2 regions of the Streptomyces sp. NPDC087420 genome follow, and region 1 is predicted to be linked to the other one. Evidence: predicted binding sites of a transcription regulator. Region 1 holds the regulator's gene; the other holds the start of a gene.
What was found. Region 1 encodes HrcA, which represses chaperone genes, less so after heat shock. Its sites were predicted from a motif close to TTNGCACTCNGNNNNNCNGAGTGCNAA; they were not measured.

Region 1 (4,416 bases):
CCAGGTCGCGGTACGAGTGGACCCTGGACAGGATGTGCTGCCAGGCGGCCCCGGTGTTCTCCGGCCAGCCCAGCGCCCGGCACACACCCGTCTTCCAGTCCTCGCCCCTCGGTACCCGGGGCCAGGCCGTGATGCCCACGGAGGACGGCTTCACGGCCTCCCAGACGTCGATGTACGGGTGGCCCACGACCAGGACGTCCGCGCCCGTCACCGCCGCCGCGATCCGGGACTCCTTCGATCCCGGCACCAGATGGTCGACCAGGACGCCCAGCCGCGCGTCCGGCGCCGGGGCGAACTCCGCGACCACCGCCGGGAGATCGTCCACACCCTCCAGGTATTCGACCACCACGCCCTCGATCCGCAGGTCGTCGCCCCAGACGCGCTCGACCAGCTCCGCGTCGTGCCGGCCCTCCACATAGATCCGCCCGGCGCGGGCCACGCGGGCGCGCGCCCCGGGGACGGCGATCGATCCGGAGGCCGTACGGGTGGGCCGTACCGGACCCCCCGCCGTCGGGCGGACCAGCGTGACCACCCGGCCCTCCAGCAGGAAGCCCCGGACCGCCAGCGGGAAGACGCGCTGCTTGCCGAAGCGGTCCTCCAGGGTCACCGTCGGCCCCTCCGCCGTCCTCTCGCAGCGGATCACCGCGCCGCAGAACCCGGTCGCGGCCTCCTCGACCACCAGATCCGGTTCGGCGGGCACCTCCGGCGCCGGGGTCGGCTTCTTCCACGGAGGGGTCAGGTCGGGGCTGTAGCTGCGCATGGCCAAGACGATAAACGGACGGGAGGCCCGCTACAGCGACACGCCGAAACGTACCGCCAGCGCGTCCCGCTGGGCCCGTACGAACGCCGCGTCCACCACCGCCCCGTGCCCCGGTACGTACACCGCGTCCTCCCCGCCCAGCGCCAGCAGCCGGTCCAGGGAGGCCGGCCACCGCGCCGGGATCGCGTCAGGACCCGCCTGCGGCTCCCCCGACTCCTCCACCAGGTCGCCGCAGAAGACCACCGGCGCGGAGCCGTCCCCCGCCGGGACCAGCAGGGCCAGGTCGTGGGCCGTGTGGCCGGGCCCCACGTTCGCCAGCAGCACCCGCGGGCCGCCGAGGTCCAGGGTCAGCTCGCCCGACACCGCGTGTCCCGGCAGGACGAGCGCGTCGCGCGCCCCGGCCGCCTCCGCCGCGTCCACACCCTCGCGCACGGCGTCCTCGTACAGCGCGCCGCCGCCCCGGGCCAGCAGTTCCGCGAGGCCCACCGCCCCGTACACCTCCGCCTCCGTGGACGTCTCCGTGGACGCCTCCGTGAACGCCGCCGTCCCCAGCACGTGGTCGAAGTGCGGATGGCTCAGCGCGACGTGCGTGACGGGCCGCCCGGGGCCCAGCAGGGCGGCCACGTCCGCCCGCAGCGCCGCGCCCTCCCGGGGCGTCGAGCCCGTGTCGTACAGCAGGACGCCGGTCTCACCGGCCACGAGTCCGGCGGTCGCGTCCCACCCGGGCAGCCGGCACCGGCCCGCCCGCGCGGACAGCCGCTCCCACCCGTGCTCTTCCCAACGGATGTCCATACGACGACGCTAGCGGCAGGACCGCCCCCGATTCGCCGGTCGGCCTCATGACGCGCGGTCTCGCGCGGTAGCGTGGTCGGTCACCCTTGCTAGGGGCGTACCCCACAGCCGTACACTGTCGGGGGGATGCTGGCACTCCCTCCGGGTGAGTGCCAAGCCGGATCCGACGGACGACAGCGGGAGGTGTGCGCGATGCTCAGTGAACGCAGACTCGAAGTGCTCCGCGCGATCGTCCAGGACTACGTCGGCACCGAGGAGCCGGTCGGCTCCAAGGCGCTCACCGAGCGGCACAAGCTCGGCGTGTCGCCGGCGACGGTCCGCAACGACATGGCGGTGCTGGAGGACGAGGGCTTCATCGCCCAGCCGCACACCAGCGCCGGCCGTATCCCGACCGACAAGGGCTACCGGCTCTTCGTGGACCGGCTGGCCGGGGTCAAGCCCCTGTCGTCGCCGGAGCGCCGGGCCATCCAGAACTTCCTGGACAGCGCGGTCGACCTCGACGACGTCGTGGGCCGTACGGTACGGCTGCTCGCGCAGCTGACCCGGCAGGTCGCGGTGGTGCAATACCCCTCGCTGACCCGCTCGACGGTGCGGCACGTGGAGCTGCTCGGCCTGGCGCCCGCCCGGCTGATGCTCGTGTTGATCACGGACACCGGCCGGGTCGAACAACGCATGATCGACTGCCCCGCGCCCTTCGGGGAGACCGCCCTCGCGGATCTGCGGGCCCGGCTCAACAGCCGGGTCGTCGGACGCCGTTTCTCGGACGTCCCGCAGCTCGTGCAGGATCTTCCCGACTCGTTCGAGCAGGAGGACCGCGGGGTCGTCACGACGGTGCTCGCGACCCTGCTCGAAACGCTGGTCGAGGAGACCGAGGAGCGGCTGGTGATCGGCGGTACGGCCAATCTCACCCGCTTCGGGCACGATTTCCCGCTCACCATCCGGCCGGTGCTGGAGGCGCTGGAGGAGCAGGTCGTGCTCCTCAAGCTGCTGGGTGAGGCGGAGCACCCGGGCATGACCGTACGTATCGGGCACGAGAACGCCCATGAGGGCCTCAACTCCACGTCCGTCGTCGCGGTCGGCTACGGTTCGGGCGACGAGGCAGTCGCCAAACTCGGCGTGGTCGGACCGACCCGCATGGACTACCCCGGAACGATGGGAGCGGTACGCGCAGTGGCACGTTACGTCGGACAGATCCTGGCGGAGTCGTAAGTGGCCACGGACTACTACGCCGTTCTCGGCGTGCGCCGCGACGCGTCTCAGGACGAGATCAAGAAGGCATTCCGCAGGCTCGCCCGCGAGCTGCACCCGGATGTCAATCCCGATCCCAAGACGCAGGAGCGCTTCAAGGAGATCAACGCCGCGTACGAGGTGCTGTCGGACCCGCAGAAGAAGCAGGTCTACGACCTCGGCGGGGACCCGCTGTCGGCGAGCGGCGGCGCCGGTGGCGCGGGCGGTTTCGGAGCCGGCGGCTTCGGCAACTTCTCGGACATCATGGACGCGTTCTTCGGTACGTCGCAGCAGCGCGGGCCGCGCTCGCGGACGCGGCGCGGCCAGGACGCGATGATCCGGCTGGAGATCGACCTCAACGAGTCGGCCTTCGGCACCACCAAGGACATCCAGGTCGACACGGCCGTGGTCTGCACGACCTGCTCGGGCGAGGGGGCGGCGCCGGGCACCTCGGCGCAGACCTGCGACATGTGCCGCGGTCGCGGCGAGGTCTCGCAGGTCACGCGGTCCTTCCTGGGCCAGGTCATGACCTCGCGGCCCTGCCCGCAGTGCCAGGGCTTCGGTACGGTCGTGCCGACGCCGTGCCCCGAGTGCGCCGGTGACGGGCGGATCCGTTCGCGCCGCACGCTCACGGTCAAGATCCCGGCGGGTGTCGACAACGGCACGAGGATCCAGCTCGCGGGCGAAGGCGAGGTCGGCCCCGGCGGCGGCCCCGCCGGTGACCTGTACGTGGAGATCCACGAGCTGCCGCACGCGACGTTCCAGCGGCGCGGCGACGACCTGCACTGCACGGTGACCGTCCCCATGACGGCGGCGTCCCTGGGCACCAAGTGCCCGCTGGAGACGCTGGACGGCCTGGAGGACATCGACGTACGTCCCGGCACGCAGTCGGGGCAGTCGATCCCGCTGCACGGGCGGGGCATCACCCACCTGCGCGGCGGCGGGCGCGGCGACCTCATCGTGCACGTCGAGGTCACGACCCCGTCGAAGCTGGACGCGGAGCAGGAACGCCTGCTGCGGGAGCTGGCGGTGCTGCGCGGCGAGGAACGGCCCCTGGGCCAGTTCCAGCCGGGCCAGCAGGGCCTGTTCTCCAGATTGAAGGACGCTTTCAACGGGCGTTGACAGACGTCCTTGATCAGCGTTGACCGTTGTCCTTGATCGCCGGGCGGGGCTGAAATCAAGCCCGTCCGGCGATCGAGGACACACTGCGGCCGCAGGCCGCGCACACCCGGATCCCCCGAGCGGCCAGCGACATGGCACCATGCTTCGCATGTCCTCCGCACTGACCGATCTCTGCCGGTATCCCATCGTGCAGGCCCCCATGGCGGGCGGTGCCTCCTGCCCGCAGCTCGCCGCGGCCGTCTCCGACGCCGGCGGGCTCGGGTTCCTCGCCGCCGGGTACAAATCGGTCGATGTCATGTACGAGGAGATCAAGCACCTGCGCGGTCTCTCCTCGCGCCCCTTCGGCGTCAACCTCTTCATGCCCCAGCCGCAGTACGCGGACAGCGCCGCCGTCGAGGTCTACCGCAACCAGCTCGCCGGTGAGGCCACCTGGTACGAGACCCCGCTCGGCGACCCGGAGAGCGGCCGGGACGACGGGTACGAGGCGAAGCTGGCGATCCTGCTGGACGACCCGG
Region 2 (4,416 bases), on a different contig from region 1:
GGCGAGGGCTGGGGCTTCGTGAACGTCAACCTCCGCCCGTACTACGGCGAGGGCTCCAAGACGCTCGCGTACGAGATCTGCGAACAGCTCGGCTGGCAGCTGCCCGACCAGCTCGTCATCCCCATCGCCTCGGGGTCGCAGCTCACGAAGATCGACAAGGGTCTCCAGGAGCTCATCAAGCTGGGCCTCGTGGAGGACAAGCCGTACAAGATCTTCGGCGCCCAGGCCGAGGGCTGCTCCCCGGTCTCCGCCGCCTTCAAGGCGGGCCACGACGTCGTACGGCCCCAGAAGCCGAACACCATCGCCAAGTCCCTGGCGATCGGCAACCCGGCCGACGGCCCGTACGTCCTCGACATCGCCCGCCGCACCGGCGGCGCCGTGGACGACGTGAACGACGAGCAGATCGTGGACGCGATCAAGCTGCTGGCCCGCACCGAGGGGATCTTCGCGGAGACCGCGGGCGGGGTGACCGTCGGCGTGACGAAGAAGCTCATCGACGCCGGCCTGCTCGACCCGACGCTGACGACGGTCGTGCTCAACACGGGCGACGGTCTCAAGACGCTGGACGCCGTGGCCCCGACCACAGGACCCACCGCCACGATCCGCCCGAGCCTCGACGCGTTCCGCGCCGCCGGCCTGGCCCACTGAGCCACCGCTCGCACTGGGCCGCCGCGCGCCGCGTCCCGTCCCCGCGTCCCGCCCATCACTGAAGGAAGGCACCCCACCATGAGCGTCAAGGTCCGCATCCCCACCATCCTCCGTACGTACACCGGTGGCCAGGCCGAGGTTCCGGCGGAGGGCGAGACCCTCTCCGAGGTCATCCAGTCGCTGGAGGCCAACCACCCCGGCATCGCCGCGCGCGTCCTGGACGACGAGGGCAAGCTGCGCCGCTTCGTCAACGTGTACGTGAACGACGACGACGTCCGGTTCGAACAGGGCCTCCAGACGGTGACCCCCGCGGGCGCCGGCATCTCGATCATCCCGGCGGTCGCCGGCGGCTGCTGACGCCTGATCACGGGGACGCCCGACGGGTGTCCTCGGCCCCTCCGTACAAGAAGTGGCCCCCTCCGCACAGGAAGCGGAGGGGGCCATTCTTTATGGTTGAGCGCGGTAGAGTTGGGAACACCCCCTCGCGGCCGGTGCCGAGCGCATACGAGAACGCGACAACCTGGGGTCAAACTCTCGGTGACTTTTGCGGGCACATGTGTGTTTTGCCCGGCCCGACTTGCCCCGGAACGCAGTCAATCCGTCGCTATGTGTGTTCGGTCGTGCCCAGATTTCTCGTCCGATTGACCTGTTGCAGAGGGCAGTTGGGCAGATACATTCAGCCGCGGTCGAAGCGTTCCGGCAGTAATAGGGGAGTAAGGCATGGCTCAGGGCACCGTCAAATGGTTCAACGCGGAGAAGGGCTACGGCTTCATCGCGGTCGACGGTGGTGCGGATGTTTTCGTCCACTACAGCGCGATCCAGATGGACGGCTACCGCACCCTTGAAGAAGGTCAGCGAGTTGAGTTCGAGATCTCGCAGGGCCAGAAGGGTCCGCAGGCGGACATGGTCAAGCTCGCCGTCTGATCCCGGCGCGATCGGCCACCGACGCACTCACGCCGAGGGGCCCGTATCCCATACAGGGATACGGGCCCCTCGTGCGTGTACGGGACCCTCGCGCGGGGGTGCCGGGCCGGGGGAGGAGCTTGCACTCTCGGGGGTCGAGTGCTAATCATTGGCGTTAGCACTCTGCAAGTGAGAGTGACAACTTATGGACCGGGTCAGTGAGGCCCGGAGGGACCGGTGGAGCAAGGAACCGCCGGGCTCTCAGGCCGTCCGTCGCGGGCGCGGGCGCGGTCCGGAGCAATCCACCCCAGTCCGGGAGGACCACTTCACATGGCCAAGATCATCGCGTTCGACGAGGAGGCACGGCGCGGTCTCGAGCGCGGGATGAACCAGCTCGCCGACGCCGTCAAGGTCACCCTTGGTCCCAAGGGTCGCAACGTCGTCCTCGAGAAGAAGTGGGGCGCCCCCACGATCACCAACGATGGTGTTTCCATCGCCAAGGAGATCGAGCTCGAGGACCCGTACGAAAAGATCGGCGCAGAGCTGGTCAAGGAAGTCGCCAAGAAGACGGACGACGTCGCCGGTGACGGTACGACCACCGCGACCGTCCTCGCCCAGGCACTCGTCCGCGAGGGCCTGCGCAACGTGGCGGCCGGCGCCAACCCGATGGCCCTCAAGCGCGGGATCGAGAAGGCCGTCGAGGCCGTCTCCGGTGCCCTGCTGGAGCAGGCCAAGGACGTGGAGACCAAGGAGCAGATCGCTTCGACGGCCTCCATCTCCGCCGCCGACACCCAGATCGGCGAGCTCATCGCCGAGGCGATGGACAAGGTCGGCAAGGAAGGCGTCATCACCGTCGAGGAGTCGCAGACCTTCGGTCTGGAGCTTGAGCTCACCGAGGGCATGCGCTTCGACAAGGGCTACATCTCGGCGTACTTCGCCACCGACATGGAGCGCATGGAGTCGTCCCTGGACGACCCGTACATCCTGATCGTCAACTCCAAGATCGGCAACGTGAAGGACCTCCTTCCGCTGCTGGAGAAGGTCATGCAGTCGGGCAAGCCCCTGCTGATCATCGCGGAGGACGTCGAGGGCGAGGCGCTGTCGACCCTGGTCGTCAACAAGATCCGTGGCACCTTCAAGTCCGTCGCCGTCAAGGCCCCGGGCTTCGGTGACCGCCGCAAGGCGATGCTGAACGACATCGCCATCCTCACGGGCGGCACGGTCATCTCCGAAGAGGTCGGCCTCAAGCTGGAGAACGCCGGTCTCGACCTGCTGGGCCGCGCCCGCAAGGTCGTCATCACCAAGGACGAGACCACCATCGTCGACGGTTCTGGCGAGAGCGACCAGGTCGCCGGCCGCGTGAACCAGATCCGCGCCGAGATCGAGAACAGCGACTCGGACTACGACCGCGAGAAGCTCCAGGAGCGCCTCGCGAAGCTGGCCGGCGGCGTGGCTGTCATCAAGGCCGGCGCCGCGACCGAGGTCGAGCTCAAGGAGCGCAAGCACCGCATCGAGGACGCGGTGCGCAACGCCAAGGCCGCCGTCGAGGAGGGCATCGTCGCCGGTGGTGGCGTGGCTCTGCTCCAGGCTTCCTCGGTGTTCGAGAAGCTCGAGCTCGAAGGTGACGAGGCCACGGGCGCGAACATCGTCAAGCTCGCGCTGGAGGCTCCGCTCAAGCAGATCGCCGTCAACGGTGGTCTCGAAGGCGGCGTCATCGTCGAGAAGGTCCGCAACCTGCCGATCGGTCACGGCCTCAACGCCGCGACCGGCGAGTACGTGGACATGATCGCCGAGGGCATCATCGACCCCGCGAAGGTCACCCGTTCCGCGCTTCAGAACGCGGCCTCCATCGCGGCGCTGTTCCTCACCACCGAGGCCGTCATCGCCGACAAGCCTGAGAAGGCCGGCGCGGGCGGCGCCCCGGGCGGCATGCCGGGCGGCGACATGGACTTCTGAGCCCGCTGCCGTACGGCCGTACGGCACCTGCTCGGAGCGTTCCTGAACCGAGGGCGGTACCCCTTCCGGGGGGTGCCGCCCTCGGGCGTTTCCGGAGCGGGGGTCCGGTATCAGCGGGTGTAGTCCTTGAGCTTTTCCGTCTCCAGGGTGATGGCGACCGGGTCGGGCACCTTCACGGTGGCGCCGTACGGAAAGGACGTGCGGGTCTGGTACTCGCCGTCGCGGGGGTCGGTGTAGACCACGACCTTCTCCGCGTTCCGGTCGATCAGGAGGTAGACGGGGATTTCGGCCCCCGCGTAGCCGTCCCGCTTGTGGATGTGGTCGCGCAGGCCGGTGTCGTAGTCGTGCGAGGTGACCTCGACCGTCATGAGGACGCCGTCGGGATCGGCCCACTCGCCTTCCTGCCGCACGAAATGGTCGAGCGGTGCGAGCGCCCCGTCCGCCCGGGCGCGGCCCGTGCGGTAGCTCTCCACCTTCAGGCCCTGCTCCGGATACAGACGCAGGTCGGGACGCTGTTGGAGACAACGCTCCAGCAGCCACATGACGATGGCCCCGTGGAGCTGGTCCGGCAACGGCTTGACCACGAGTTTTCCGTCGATGAATTGGAGCGTGACGCTCTCCGGGGCCTTGCGGGCGAGTTCTTCGAAGTCGTCGATGGCCATCTGCGGCCGTGCCTCGGTGCCGGGGCTGGGGGTCATGGCGTCGCCTCCTCGCCTCCATGATGCCCCGGTCCGCTACGGCCCGGTCGCGCCCAGCGGGAGTTCCAGTTCCGCCCAGACGATCTTGCCGCCGGGGGCCGTGCGGGTGCCCCAGCGGTGGGAGAGTTTGGCTACCAGGAAGAGGCCCCAGCCCTTTTCGTCCTCGGCGCGGGCGTGGCGCAGGCGGGGGGAGCGGTCGTCGGAGTCGAAG

Region 2: the regulator HrcA is predicted to act here: its motif matches at 1,727-1,753, upstream of groL (chaperonin GroEL).

What each region holds. Positions count from the first base shown of each region.
Region 1 covers NZ_JBIUXU010000003.1:434,058-438,473, forward strand. Annotated here, with positions in the region: gene ACIO1C_RS08045 (DUF3097 domain-containing protein) at 1-760, opposite strand, end outside; gene ACIO1C_RS08050 (MBL fold metallo-hydrolase) at 791-1,552, opposite strand; gene hrcA (heat-inducible transcriptional repressor HrcA) at 1,745-2,761, shown strand; gene dnaJ (molecular chaperone DnaJ) at 2,762-3,901, shown strand; gene ACIO1C_RS08065 (nitronate monooxygenase) at 4,050-4,416, shown strand, end outside.
Region 2 covers NZ_JBIUXU010000022.1:40,569-44,984, forward strand. Annotated here, with positions in the region: gene thrC (threonine synthase) at 1-648, shown strand, start outside; gene ACIO1C_RS33995 (MoaD/ThiS family protein) at 727-1,005, shown strand; gene ACIO1C_RS34000 (cold-shock protein) at 1,369-1,572, shown strand; gene groL (chaperonin GroEL) at 1,882-3,507, shown strand; gene ACIO1C_RS34010 (Uma2 family endonuclease) at 3,618-4,205, opposite strand; gene ACIO1C_RS34015 (SpoIIE family protein phosphatase) at 4,242-4,416, opposite strand, start outside.